2 linked regions of the Solidesulfovibrio fructosivorans JJ] genome follow. The protein of the gene in region 2 binds, or shares a complex with, the protein of the main gene of each other region. Links are inferred from orthologs where the notes say so. Each region holds a gene or a part of one and is shown on either strand. Other genes may lie near its edges. The genes, in order: groL and metK.

Region 1 (7,048 bases), on a different replicon or contig from region 2:
CGGATTTGCCGGCATTGGAGGCCGTGCCCTGGACCATGAGCGCCGGCGTCCCGCGCTTTGGGGCGAAGGACGGGGCCAGGGGGGAATCGAGCACCCCGGCCAGGGCGGCCAGGATGCGGTCGGTCTCGTCCTCTTTTCGCACGGCCACCCGGAGGAAGCGGTCGGACAGGGCATGAAAGTTGGCGCAGTCGCGAAGGGCCACGCCGTGCCCGGTGAGCGCCCGGCGGCAGACCTCGCCCGAAGAGGGGGCTTCGGCCGGAAGCCGGGCCAAAAGGAAATTGGCCGCGCCGGGCAGGACCGTAAAGCCGAGCCGCGTGAGTCCGTCGGCAAGGCGCTGGCGCAATCCGGGCAGGGCTTGCCGGATCGCTTCCAGGTAGTTTTTGTCGGCTAGGCCCCGCGCGCCCACGGCCTGGGCCAGGGTGTTGACCGACCAGGGCGGGAGCTTGCTGCGCACCCAACCGGCCAGGTCGGGGCTGGCGGCGAGGAGCCCCAGGCGCAGTCCGGGGATGGCGAAGGATTTGGTGAGCGAGAGGAGCACGGCCACGTTGTGCGGCCGGTCCGCGCCGGCAAGCGAGGCAAAGCCCGGCACGAAGTCGGCGAAGGCCTCGTCCACCAGGAACAGGCATTGGGGATGGCGCGAGGCCATGTCCACGATGGCGTCAGCGGGGAGGACCTTTCCGGTGGGGTTGCCGGGGCTGCCGAGCATGACCAGGGAGGGCGAGCGCAGCACGCCTTCGATCCGGTCGAGGTGGACGGCGAAGTCGTCGAACTCCACGGCCGGCACCCGGCGGATGTCCATGCCGGACTTGTGGGCGGCCGTGGCGTAGTCGGCGTAGCAGGGCGTGGGGATCACGGCCCGGGCCAGGCCGGTCGCGCGGGGCAGGGCGTAGAGGATCTCGCTCGTGCCGCCGCCGGCCACGAAATGGGAGGCCGGCGCGCCGTAACGCTCGGCGGCGGCGGCGATGAGCGCGGTCGCGTCCGGGTCCGGGTAATGGACAAGCTCGCCCGTGGCGGCGCTTAAGACCTGGCGCAGCCAGGGCGGCGGCCCCAGCGGATTGATGCTGGCCGAGGCGTCGAGGATGTCGGCCGGATCGCGCCCGGCCGTTGCCGCCAGGGCGCGGAGATTGCCGCCGTGGGGAAAGGACTCGCTCATCTGGCCACCTTGTGGGGCAACACCAGCACCAGGTACCAGCCTGTGGTGTTGAGTCGCGCGGCCAGCACCGTGTCCTTGGCCCTGGAAAATACAATGGGCCATTTCCGTTCGGTTTCGGACCGTTCGATGACCGTCTCGGCCGCATCGTTGAGGCTGTCGTCGGGACTGTCCACGTTTTTTTCCTGGCCGAGAGCGGCAAGTCCCCGGTCGGCCCGGAAATAGACCACCGCGTCGCCGGCCTTGGCGTTTTCGGCGACGATGCAATCCGCCACCTTCGGGTCGCTTGCCGCGATGGCCTTGCCGCGCCGGTTCATGAGGATGGCCTGGGCGCCGGGAATGGCGGCCAGATCGGCCATGACGTCCTTGGACAACTGGGCCAGGGTCACGTCGCGCGAGGCCACGCCGAGAAGCCTGTCCCCGTCGTAGACCGGGCACGAGGCCGTGACCATCATGCCGGCTCCGGCCAGATCGAGGTAGGGCGATTCCCAGCCGCAGGCCTTCTTCTCGAAATCGGCCGCCGTGTAGAAGCCTTTCTGGGTGGGTTGGTAATTGTCCAGGGCGCGGGAGAGGGGCAGGTAGGGGTAGATGGCGAACTCCTGGCCGGGCGTGGTCAGGTAGACCCAGGAAAAGGGCATGGCGTCGTAGGCGGCGGCCATGGCCGGGGCCAGCCTGGTCATGGCCGCCAGGGCGCGGAAAGTCTCGTCGGTGAAGTTCTCGCCGTTGTAGAAAAAAAGCGCCTGGCAGGGGGCCATGGCCTGCGGATCGGTCCCGCACGGCCCGGAGGCGTCGCGGAAGGCCACCACGCCGTCCTTGACGGCGTAGCTCTGCAGGTATTTGGCCCGCACTTCCGGGGGCGGGGCCGGGGTGTCGCGCCATACGGCGGCATAGGCAGCGCCAAGGGCCCTGGCGCTGCCGGAAACGGCCGCGAGCTGGCTGTCGAGCCGGCCGGCGGCCTCCAGGATCACGGCCCTGGCCAGGGGGTTGGTCTCGGCCGCCCGGGCGGGCGGGGCGACGAGCAGGACGGCAAGGACGCAGACGGTGAAAAGACCCATGGCTGGACGCATGGCGAGGCCTCCGGTTTGGGGCGCGTCATTTCTGGACGATCAGATGCCAGAACACGGAAAAAAGGCCGATGATGATGCCGACCACGGCGGCGGTGAAAATGATGTCCGGGGTGACGGAAAAGGTCCTGGCTCCCTTGTTGATGCAACGCCGGATGTACCAGAAACGCCAGGTGGCCACGACCATGACCAGCACGCCCACGGCGAAGGTGGAAAGCGTTATGGCCTCGGTGTGGAAGTGTTTTTGGGCCATGCCGGCGAACATGGGCACGTTTTGGATCTGCCGGATGAAGAAGTCGAAGCGCTCGATGACGAAGCTGAAGCCGAAAAGGGCCAGCCCCGTGCGGCACCAGGCCAGGAAGGTGCGTTCGTTGGCCAGGTGGTTGCGCTGCCAGGCGAGAAGCACCTGGGGATTGGTGAGGTCGTAGGGCGGGGCGTCGTGGACCGTGTCGGCCTTGGGCGCGGATTCCGGCATGAAGTCTCCTTGGTTTGAGGCTGCCATCAGATAGCGCGGCCGGGGCGGCCGGTCAACGCGGGGATCGGCCCGGGGCGGACGAAAAAGGGGGCCGGACGGATGTCCGGCCCCCTTGGCGGTAACGATGTGGAAGCGGTCGGCTAGTACATGCCGCCCATGCCGCCCATGCCGCCGCCGGGCATCGGGGGCATATCCTTCTTGGGCTCGGGCTTTTCGCAGATGGCCGCCTCGGTGGTCAGGAGCAGGCCGGCCACGGAAGAGGAGTTCTGCAGGGCGATGCGGGTGACCTTCTTCGGGTCGATGACACCGGCCTTGATCAGGTCCTCGTACTCGCCGGTCGCGGCGTTGAAGCCGAAGCCTTCCTTGCCGTCGCGCACCTTGGCCACGACGATGGAGCCTTCGAAGCCGGCATTGCCGGAAATCTGGCGCAGCGGCTCCTCGATGGCGCGCAGCACGATCTCGATGCCGGCATGCTCGTCGTCGTCGGCCGGCTTGAGGTCGGGCAGGTTCTTGACGCAACGCACCAGGGCGACGCCGCCGCCAGGAACGATGCCTTCCTCGACGGCCGCGCGGGTGGCGTTCAGGGCGTCCTCGACGCGGGCCTTCTTCTCCTTCATCTCGGTCTCGGTGGCCGCGCCGACGTTGATGACGGCAACGCCGCCGACGATCTTGGCCAGGCGCTCCTGGAGCTTCTCCTTGTCGTAGCTGGAGGTGGTCTCCTCGATCTGGGCGCGGATCTGCTTGACCCGGGCCTTGATCTTGTCGGCGTCGCCGGAGCCGTCGACGATGGTGGTGTTCTCCTTGTCGACGAGGACGCGCTTGGCTTTGCCGAGGTCGACCAGGGTGATGTTTTCCAGCTTGATGCCGAGGTCTTCGGACACGGCCTGGCCGCCGGTCAGGATGGCGATGTCTTCCAGCATGGCCTTGCGGCGGTCGCCGAAGCCCGGGGCCTTGACGGCGCAAACCTGCAGGGTGCCGCGCAGCTTGTTGACGACCAGGGTGGCCAGGGCCTCGCCCTCGATGTCCTCGGCCACGATCAAAAGCGGACGGGACATCTTGGCGACCTGCTCGAGGACCGGCAGCAGGTCCTTCATGGAGGAGATCTTCTTCTCGTTGATGAGAATCAGCGGCTCGTCGAGCTCGCAGACCATGCGCTCGGGATCGGTGACGAAGTAGGGGGACAGGTAGCCGCGGTCGAACTGCATGCCTTCGACGACGTCAAGGGTGGTTTCCATGCCCTTGGCTTCCTCGACGGTGATGACGCCTTCCTTGCCGACCTTGTTCATGGCCTCGGCGATGATGTTGCCGATGGTGGCGTCGGAGTTGGCGGAAATCGTGCCGACCTGGGCGATTTCCTTCTGGTCGCGGGTGGGCTTGGCCAGGGCTTCGAGCTCGGCGACGACGGACTCGACGGCCTTGTCGATGCCGCGCTTGATGGCCATGGGATTGCGGCCGGCGGCCACGAGCTTGACGCCCTCGGTGAAAATGGCCTGGGCCAGGATGGTGGCGGTGGTGGTGCCGTCGCCGGCGATGTCGGAGGTCTTGGAAGCGACTTCCTTGACCATCTGGGCGCCCATGTTCTCGAACTTGTCCTCGAGCTCGACTTCCTTGGCCACGGTCACGCCGTCCTTGGTGATGATCGGGGAGCCGAAGGACTTCTCGATGACCACGTTGCGGCCCTTGGGTCCAAGGGTGACCTTGACGGCGTTGGCCAGCTTGTCAACACCGTGTTTCAGCTTCTCGCGCGCTTTGGCGTCGAACAGAATCTCTTTGGCAGCCATGTATGCTCTCCTTCAATAAAGAGTGGAAATTCGGAATGGGGAAACCGGTGGCCTTAGGCCTCGATGACGGCCAGGATGTCGTCCTCGCGCATCACGAGCAGCTCTTCGTCGTCGAGCTTGATCTCGGTGCCGGCGTACTTGTTGAAAAGGACCAGATCGCCCTTTTCGACGTGCATCTTCATGTGATCGCCCTTGTCGTCGAGCTTGCCCGGGCCGACGGCGACGACTTCGCCCTTCATGGGCTTTTCCTTGGCGGAGTCGGGGATGATGATGCCCCCCTTGGTGACTTCCTCCTGTTCCAGCCGTTTGACAAGCACGCGATCGCCTAAGGGTTTGAGCTTCATACAGTGACCTCCAGTGGTATTTGGCAAGTTGGACCGCCGCTGGCACTCACGAGAGGCGAGTGCTAGCGGCGGGCGGAAACCTATCTAACCACATCACGGCGAAAGGCAAGGGGCGGAAGTGAAAAAAAATGGAATGCGGGGCAAAAAAATGAGGATGCCCCATCCGTTCGCCGAGCGGCCCGTCCCGCCTGCGAGGCGCAGCGTACCCCCCCTTTCCGAAAGGGCTTTTTCCCATTAGACTGGCAAAGCGCGGGCGGATTCGATCCTCCCTGTCCGCGATTCGACACGACGAAAGGCACCATGTTGGAAAAAAAACGCCGCCAAACCCGCCACCTGCCCGCGTTCATCCTGCTCGTCCTCGCGCAGGAACCGCGACACGGCGGGGCCATCCACGATGCCCTGGTCAAGCGCCTCCCCGGCCTCAAGATCGACACGGGCGCGATCTACCGCGCGCTCAAGACCCTGGAAGCCGACGGCGAGCTTTCCTCCGTCTGGGACGCGTCCACCCCCGGCCCGGCGCGCAAGATCTACCATATGACCGCCAAGGGCTGGGACCGGCTCGATTCCTGGAAAAGCGAGATCGAAAACCGCCGGGCGATCCTGGGCGATTTCCTCGCGGCCTACGCCGGACTCTCCCGACCCTGACCCGGCGCGGCCGTTTCGCCGTCCCTCCCCTCGAACGCCTTCCCCCGCCGCGCCCGCGTGCCTCTTGACAGCCCGGTATCCGCTCATTACTGTCTCAAACATCTAGATGTAAGTAGCATCTTAATGTTTAAGACTCTGAACCTGTAATCCAGAGGTGTTTCGGATGGATGCGCATCTTAGAGCCGGCATGGCGCAAGCATTATGGTTGGCTTTTTTCCTACTGCCTGCGGGGCTGCTGTTTCTCCTGGTCACGGCCGGTCCGGCCCGGGCGCAGGAGGGGGCGATGAGCGGCAGGGGAAAAGAGGTCGACGCCTACCTGCAACAGATCTTCAAGACGCGCAAAGGGGTGGATACGGACCGTATCCGGCGCAAATGGCTGGATATCCCCTATGCCTCCCTTTCCCCGGCGCAAAAACTGGACATCTACCTGCCGGAAACGGGCGACGGCCCCTTCCCCGTGGTCATCGCCATCCACGGCGGATCGTTCACCGCCGGCGACAAGCGGGATTTCCAGGTCGCCCCCATGCTGGCGGCCCTGGATCGCGGCTACGCCGTGGTGCCGATCAACTACAGGTTGACCGGGGAGGCGCTTTTCCCGGCCCAGATAGGTGACGTCAAGGCCGCCATCCGCTGGGTGCGCGCCAACGCGGCCAAATATTCCCTGCGCCCGGACAGGATCGCCTTGTGGGGCGACTCGGCGGGCGGCAATCTCGCGGCCCTGGCCGGCGTCACCGGCGGGACCGGAGAACTGGAGGACAAGAGCCTCGGAAACGGAGGGCAATCCAGCAAGGTCGCCGCCGTGGTCGACTGGTACGGCCCCATTGACTTTTTGACCATGGGCGATCCGCAGCGTCTGGCGGAAAAAGGCAACAAGCTCATCGGCAAAACGACCCTCGAGGCCCCGCAACTGTACCGGGAAGCGTCTCCCGAGAGTCATATCCATCCGGGGATTCCGCCCATCCTCATCCAGCACGGCGACGCGGACCGGGTCATCTCGGTGTCCCAATCCATCCACTTCGCCGATGCGCTGCGCAAAGGAGCCGGGGAGGGCAGCGTCGTCATCGACATCCTCAAGGGCGCGGATCATTTGGACGAACGCTTTACGACCCCGGAGAATACGGCGCGGGTGCTGGATTTTCTGGATAAATACATGAAGTGAGCCGCCCTCCCCCCGGGCCCAAAGGGGCAAGGGGCGGGAGGATTGTCATGGAAAGGCCCGGGCATGCGTTGCCCGGGCTTTTTCATCCGCGCGATTCTATAAGAATTTCAGGGAGCATGAACGCGCCGCCCGTTCGGTTGCAATGAAGCCGGCCTGACGGTGCGAAAGGGCGGTTTCTTTTGCGGAGAACCTCTTGTGAAAGGAATCACGCGATTGCGCCGGCTGGTGATTTCTTATAAGACGCATAAACTTGACGCTCTCCCCCATGGGGCCTAGAGCTTTTCCAAAGCAGGCGGCCGAAATGCTTTTGGATAGCTCAGCCTCGCGGCGGGGGCGGAGCGTTAAGTCCATGGCGGTCCCTAAACTTTTTTCCGAGGTGCCTATGCTCGACACGTTGGTGTTCGCGACGGTGCTGCTGCCATTTTTGGTC
Region 2 (7,040 bases):
GCATGGCAGATTTGGCCTTGACCATTACGGAAGGAGGGGACAGCAGCGGCGCGCGGCAGGAAACGCGTACCCTCCGACGTCGGGACTCCTTTGCCGATCTACGCATCTTCCTCCCCAAGGTAGTCTGGGCTGGGGGTAGCAGACTACGGCCCCTAGATTACGAACAGGACGTGTTAGCGGGCGTGGATTGGGCGGCCTTAGACATGGCTGAACTGGCCGGACGAATTCCCCTTGATGTGCGGGAGGCCCACAGCCATGTGACGAGGATTACCGTAACCGACGGGGCGGAGGGCGAGTTTTTCGCCGCAGACAGTGCACAAGAGGTGGTGGAAGCGGCGACGTTCGACCCGGTACACGCCACACGCATGGTCACTGACCTTATTCCCAATCCATGGATAGCCCGCGCGAAGGTACAGGAATTCCTGGGCGGATTGCTGGCAAAGGGCTTTACAGAAGAACGGCTGGGACATTTGTCCAGCTATCTTATTGAGGAAATGCGCAGGTTCCTAAGCGTCAAGCGTGATGCTTTGACCGAATCCTATTTCAAAGAGCAAGTCCGCACTGGAATGATCCAATTTCGTCTGCGTATTGATGACCACTCCCATGACTGGCAAATGCCTTTTGAACTGGAAACGGAACTGCCGGAGAGCGCGCGCAAGGCCTGTCGCACGGACGGGAATCCCATCCAAAAAAGTGTTTTCGCTCCGGTTTATGAAGATGATTTCAATAGAGATGAGCTAGAATTCGCCTGTTATCTAGATGAAAAGAAAGCCCTGCATTGGTGGCATCGCAATGTCGTCAGGGCAGGACAATATTCCTTACAAGGCTGGCGACGAAACAAGGTCTACCCAGACTTTATATTCGCAATGTCAATCGCTGACGGCCAAGAAAAAGTTTTTGTTATCGAAACCAAAGGCGACCAGCTTTCTGGCAATCTGGATTCAGAATACAAGCGCAAACTTCTGCACCTCATGGCGGACAATTATCATCAGGGCAGAGCATCCGAGGCCGGGAGGCTGGAAATTCAAATCGGGAAAAAGACAAGCATAGCCTGCGACTTAGTTCTCATGAGTGAGTGGAAAACCCACGGATGGGAGTGAAGCCCACAAAAAGTAACTAGGGCCAGCCATGGGAGAAGGCGACCCCAACAGTCGCAACCCAGACAGCCCGTATCCTAGTTCTCGGAAAAGATGGACCCAGGCTGGCCATGATGAGGCCGCCTGCGTTGTCTCGCCGGGTGGCATCGAGTCACCCCATCGCCGGCTTCTACTCCGGGGCACGAAAAAAGATATAGCCGCTCCACGCCCGCCTCACTCGACGGGCTTTTTATATGCCTTTTCTGAGAATGCCGCTGCTGGGAAAACGCCAAAAAGGGCTGTGTGTGTTGGGAATAGTGTTGGGTAAGAAAAAGGGCCTACAGCCTTTTTGACTGTAAGCCCTTGAATTAGCTTGGCGTCCCCAAGGGGATTTGAACCCCTGTTACCGGCGTGAAAGGCCGATGTCCTGGACCAGGCTAGACGATGGGGACACAATTATGGTTTTGGCTGGGGGACTAGGATTCGAACCTAGGTTGATGGAGTCAGAGTCCATAGTCCTGCCGCTAGACGATCCCCCAGCAAGCTCAAGAGCGCATATACTTATTGCAATACCGTGCGCCCGTCAAGCACTTTCTTGGGGGAACCGCTTAAGAAGCCTTGGCCAGGCGACGCGTCCGCTTTTTCAGCTTATTGACCTGGCGACGCAGGAGTTCCTTCTGGCGACGCGCGCCCTCGCCGGAAACCTCGGCCCGCTTGGCCCGCAGCTCCCGCATCTTGGTCTTCATGGACAAGATCTTGGTCTTGTACGGAGAAACCTTCTCCCCTTCCTCGCCGCCGATGCCCAGCACTTCCTTGATCTGGACCAGAAGCTCATCCTTGCCCAGGCCGGAAGCGCCCGTGATCTGCGGAATCTGCCGCATCACCAGATCGCGCAGTTCCTTGGCGGTCATCTTGTCCAGCGGCTTCTTCAGATCAAGCTGCAATCCTTCGCTCATGATTTGCCTCCACGAAAAATGTATCGCGCCGTCTTATGCCGCCCCGCCAGCCTTGGTGCGGCCGCCACGACGGGTCTTGCCGGACGGCTTCGGCCCGGCCTCGAAATACGCAACATACTTGGCGTAACATCGCCCAACGGGGCTTTCCGGATCAAAGGTCCCCAAAAGCCTGCCCAGGCTCTCGGGCCGTGTGGGCAGGGGCGTGGAAAAACGCGGGGGGACGCCCCGTAACGCATCCAAGGAAATTTGGCTCCCTAGCAGGTCGAACCGCACCTTGTCAAAGGCTTCCTGCCCCAGGGCGGCATTGACCAGGGATAAAATCTCCGGCGCCGCGAACAACATCTCCTGCATGGCCACCGGATCGGTCGCGCCAAGAAGCAACTCCCGCCGGCGATGGCCCAGCGGCCGCACCAGCTCCGCCGTCTCCGGGCCGACGATCGTCTCCCAACGGCGGCACGTCTCCACGAACGCGCGCCGCAGGGCCGCTTCCTTGTCGGCCACGAACCGGTCGATGGCTTCGGACAGGCGGTGGAGCATGGCGGGCTGGAAAAAACGGGGCGACGCGGTGGCGCCGCCCCGGATATGCGCGGTTGTTACAGCTTCAGGGCCGTCTTGATGTCGGCCGCGGCGTCGGTGCGCTCCCAGGTGAACTCGGGGCGCTCCCGGCCGAAGTGGCCGTAGCAGGACGTCGGCTTGTAAATGGGCCGCTTGAGGTCCAGGCGCTTGGAGATGAAGTAGGGGCGCAGGTCGAAGACCTCGCGCACGGCCCGGGTGAGCTCCTCGTCGGGAATTTCGCTCGTGCCCATGGAGGTCACGAGCACCGACAGCGGCTCGGCCACGCCGATGCAATAGGCGATCTGGACTTCGCAACGCTCGGCCGCGCCGCTGGCCACCACGTTTTTCGCCACGTACCGGGCCATGTAGGCGCCGGAGCGGTCCACCTTGGACGGGTCCTTGCCCGAGAAGGCGCCGCCGCCGTGGTTGCCCATGCCGCCGTAGGTGTCCTGGATGATCTTGCGTCCGGTAAGGCCGCAGTCGCCCATGGGGCCGCCGATGACGAACCGGCCGGTGGTGTTGATGTAGATCTTGGTGTTCTTGTCCACCATCTGCTCGGGCAGGGTGTGGAAGATGACTTCCTGGCGCACGGCGTCGGCCAGATCCTGGTACGAGATGTTCTCGTCGTGCTGGCAGGCCACCACCACGTTGTCGATGCGGGCCGGCTTGCCGTCGATGTACTCCACGGCGACCTGCGTCTTGCCGTCGGGGCGCAGGAAGTCGAGGATCTTGTTCTTGCGCACGTAGGTGAGGCGGCGCGAAAGCTTGTGGGCCCAGTAGATGGGGGCGGGCATGAGGGTTTCGGTCTCGGTGCAGGCGAACCCGAACATCATGCCCTGGTCGCCGGCGCCCTGCTCCTCGGGCTTTTCGCGGGAAACGCCCTGGGCGATGTCCACGGACTGCTTGTCCACGGAGGAGACCACGGCGCAGGTCTCCCAGTCAAAGCCCATGGTCGAGCTGTTGTAGCCGATCTCCTTGACCGTCTCGCGTACGATGGCGGGAAAGTCGGCATAGGCCTTGGTGGAGATTTCCCCGGCGATGAAGGCCAGGCCGGTGGTGACCAGCGTCTCGCAGGCCACGTGCGCATCCGGGTCCTGCGCCAGGATGGCGTCCAGGATCCCGTCGGAAATCTGGTCCGCGACTTTGTCCGGGTGCCCTTCGGTCACGGATTCGGAACTGAAAAGATACCGGCCCTTGGCGTTGATCATATGTGGTGTCCTCCCTGTGCCTGCCGCGCGTTCTGGCTGGCGGGCGTAGTGTCAAAATGCAATGTGGTATAATTGAAATATGGCTAGATAGCTTGGCTGACAGGAAAGTGCAAGCGGCGTTGTCGCGGCGTCGCCATGTCGCTTGGGCGTCGCCCGCCTGTCCGGCATGAAAGAGGAGCCGCGCGCAAGGCCGGGATATTCAGGAGCGGGGGCCGGGAGCGGCGGGAAGCAGCCGGTTGTCGATCAGCCGGGCCCGGGAAAAGCGCACCGCCGTGGCGAAAAGCCCGGGGCCGTCCAGGCGCGTAAGCGGCGCCACCCGGTCGGGATGCACGCACTCCAGGTATTCCACCATGCCTGAAGGCAGGTGCGATGTCCAATACTCGCGCACCTTGCCGGCGATGACCGCCGTGTCGCGCTCGCCGGCGGCGGCCAGGTCCGCGGCCAGGGCGAGGCCTTTATTGATGTATGGGGCCTCGGCGCGTTCGGCCGGGGTCAGGTAGACGTTGCGCGAGGAAAGCGCCAGCCCGTCGGCCTCGCGCACGATGGGCGCGCCCACGATGGTGACCGGAAAGCCCAGGTCCGCCGTCATGCGCCGGATGATGGCCAGCTGCTGCCAGTCCTTTTGGCCGAAAAAGGCGAAGGTCGGGAAGGCGAGCAGGAACAGCTTGGATACGACGGTGCATACACCCCGGAAGTGGATCGGCCGCGAAGCGCCGCACAGATGGCGGGCCAGTTCCGGCACTTCCACCCAGGTCGCCGCCTCGGGGGCGTACATGGCCTCGGGCTTGGGCGTAAACAGGACGTCCGCGCCGGCGGCTTCGGCCACGGCCGCGTCGTGGTCCAGGTCGCGCGGATACGCGTCCAGATCCTCGCCGGGGCCGAACTGGGTCGGGTTGACGAAGACGCTGACCACGACCTTGTCGGCCTTTTGCCGCGCCAGGCGGATGAGGCTTTCATGGCCGGCGTGGAGGTACCCCATGGTGGGGACCAGCCCCGTGGCCACGTCGCCGCGCAGCCAGTCGCGGCAGCGCGCGCGCAGGGTTTCCGGATCGGAGACGATATCCAAGGCACACCTCCCTTACGGTTGTGCGGGCTCTAATCCAAGGCCGAGGGCATGTAAAGCCGGCCATGACATTCACCCCGGTTGGGGGTAGAAGGCCATACTAAGGGGCCCGCGCCCCATTCCACCTTCAAGGAGAGAGCCATGCCCGGTCGTCGCGCCCTGTACCTTGCGGCGGCGGCGGTGTTTTGCCTTATGGCAGGGCCCGTTTGCGCCGCCCGAACCTCCGCCGATGCGCGGACGGAAACGCCGCCCACGCTTTCCGCCAAGAGCTTGCTGCCGTCGAAAATTTTATCCGGACCCAATTACACAATCGACGACAAGGTCAAAAACGACGGTTACATGAACATGTATACCGTGCATACGAAAAAGGGTGATCTGCGGGTGGAATCCACGTCGCTGCTCTATACACGGCTGCACGAATTGCAGGCCGCGGCGGCCATGGACGACGTCAACAAGGGCGTGGAGATCGGCAAGTCCATCGGCATGTCCGGCGTCAACGCGGTCAAGGGCGTCTTCAACCTGCTCACCAAGCCCGGCGACACCCTCTCCGGCGTGGGCAGGAACTTCACCCGGGCCGAAGCCTCCAGCAAGGAAAAGCGGCCCACCGACGACAAGGGCACCGTGGGCGAGCTGCTCGGCTACAACAAGGCCATGCGCGACTGCGCCAAGACCTACGGCGTCGATCCCTATTCCCGCAACCCCATCTTGCACGAAAGCCTCAAGCGTCTGGCCGGGGCCCAGTTTTTCGGGTCGTTCACGGGTTCGGCCGCCATCCCCGGAGGCGCGGCCCTGATCATGCTGGGCAACACCGCCGCGCCCCAGAGCGTGGTGGACGTGAGCATCCCGCCCCAGGACCTCTTTACCGCCAACCGGGAGCGGCTCAAGGCCATGGGCGCGACCTCGGACACGGCGAATCTGCTCGTGGAAAATCCCCACTTCACGCCCATCGAGCAGACCCGGCTGGTGTTGGCTCTGGACAAGATGACCGGCGTCGGCGACCGCAATGTCTTCATCAACCAGTGCATCCTGACCGACAGCGACGACCTGGCCTGGTTCCGTACCCGCATGGCCGAACTCTACGCCAACATCGACGCCAAGGCCGACAAGCTCGCCCGTTTCGTCAAGGCCGGCAAGTATCTCGCCGCCGTCACCAAGGCCGACGGATTGCTGGTGGCCTATCCCCTGGACTACCTGGCCTGGACCCCGACCATCGCCGGCATAGCCCGGAGCTTCGGGGACACGGCCGCCGCCCTCAAGGTGAAGAGCCGGAAGTTCATCGTTACCGGCGAGGTCAGCCCCCTGGCCGCGCGGAATCTCAAAGCCGCCGGCTGGAGCGTCGACCAGCTGCGCGAGGGCTTGCGTTAGGAAGGGAAGACGCCGGGGGGAAACCTTTCTTGCAGAAAGGTTCTCCCCCCGGACCCCCTTTCCAAAGACTCTTAACGATAACAGCCTGTCACCGCTAAAAGTTTTTGGGAGGGGAGAGCGCGAGAGGGGGACCCTTTTTTCAAAAAGGGTCCCCCTCTCGCATCTCCTCCACCTTCCCTCGCCGAGGGTTGAACCGGATGGCGTTTCAGCGTAAGCGGACATTCGCCGTCACGGCATTGGAGGCTTCATGAGCAAACGCAGCAGCGTCGCGCTTGACACCGTCATCAAACAGGCCATCAAGGTCGGCCGCTATCCCTGGATGGCCGGTCGCCTGGCGGCCGTGGAAAAAGAGAAGATTTTCTTTTCGGCGCTCAATCCCCACGCCGAAACCGGTCATGCCCGCAGCATCCGGCAGCTTTCCATCCGCATCACCGACATGTGCAACCTGCGCTGCCATACCTGCGGCCAGTGGGGCGACCACGGCTTTTTGCACGGGAAAAACCTCAAGGACCTAAAAAAGCAGGAAATCACGCCCGAGCGCTACTTGGCGCTGCTGGAAGACCTGGCCCGAAACGGCCACCACCCCTCGGTCTACCTTTGGGGCGGCGAGCCGACCATGTACAAGGGATGGCTGGAGATCGTGGAACGGGCCACGGAACTCAAAATGCCCACCTCCATCGTCACCAACGCCACCAAGCTGGTGCCCGCCGCCGACCGGCTGGCCGCGGCGCCGCTTTTTCTGCTCCAGATTTCCATCGACGGCCACGACGCCGCGACCCACAACGCCGCGCGTCCCTCGGCCTCGGGTGGCGACAAC

What was found.
Region 1: the proteins of metK (region 2) and groL are in contact, whole or in part, in a cryo-EM structure (PDB 8P4O), measured with the Escherichia coli proteins. The link is inferred for Solidesulfovibrio fructosivorans JJ] from one-to-one orthologs.

What each region holds. Positions count from the first base shown.
Region 1 is NZ_AECZ01000021.1:23,714-30,761, reverse strand. The notes cover bases 2,151-5,045. They hold groL (chaperonin GroEL), read right to left. Parts: upstream 4,471-5,045; coding sequence 2,830-4,470; downstream 2,151-2,829. Other genes in these bases: groES (co-chaperone GroES), read right to left, coding at 4,524-4,814; DESFRDRAFT_RS14325 (YidH family protein), read right to left, coding at 2,243-2,689; DESFRDRAFT_RS21645 (PDC sensor domain-containing protein), read right to left, coding at 2,151-2,217. In the rest of the region: DESFRDRAFT_RS14335 (cobyric acid synthase), read right to left, coding at 1-1,153; more of DESFRDRAFT_RS21645, read right to left, coding at 1,150-2,150; DESFRDRAFT_RS14310 (PadR family transcriptional regulator), read left to right, coding at 5,115-5,459; DESFRDRAFT_RS14305 (alpha/beta hydrolase), read left to right, coding at 5,743-6,618; DESFRDRAFT_RS14300 (NADH-quinone oxidoreductase subunit 5 family protein), read left to right, coding at 7,001-7,048.
Region 2 is NZ_AECZ01000003.1:203,389-210,428, forward strand. Bases 1,711-4,597 are described here. They hold metK (methionine adenosyltransferase), read right to left. Parts: upstream 3,796-4,597; coding sequence 2,626-3,795; downstream 1,711-2,625. Other genes in these bases: DESFRDRAFT_RS03685 (hypothetical protein), read right to left, coding at 1,711-2,032; DESFRDRAFT_RS03690 (DUF721 domain-containing protein), read right to left, coding at 2,066-2,569; panC (pantoate--beta-alanine ligase), read right to left, coding at 3,995-4,597. Outside these bases: DESFRDRAFT_RS03670 (DEAD/DEAH box helicase), read left to right, coding at 1-1,100; more of DESFRDRAFT_RS03685, read right to left, coding at 1,685-1,710; more of panC, read right to left, coding at 4,598-4,861; DESFRDRAFT_RS03705 (hypothetical protein), read left to right, coding at 5,000-6,223; DESFRDRAFT_RS03710 (radical SAM protein), read left to right, coding at 6,471-7,040. UniProt on the Escherichia coli protein: Catalyzes the formation of S-adenosylmethionine (AdoMet) from methionine and ATP.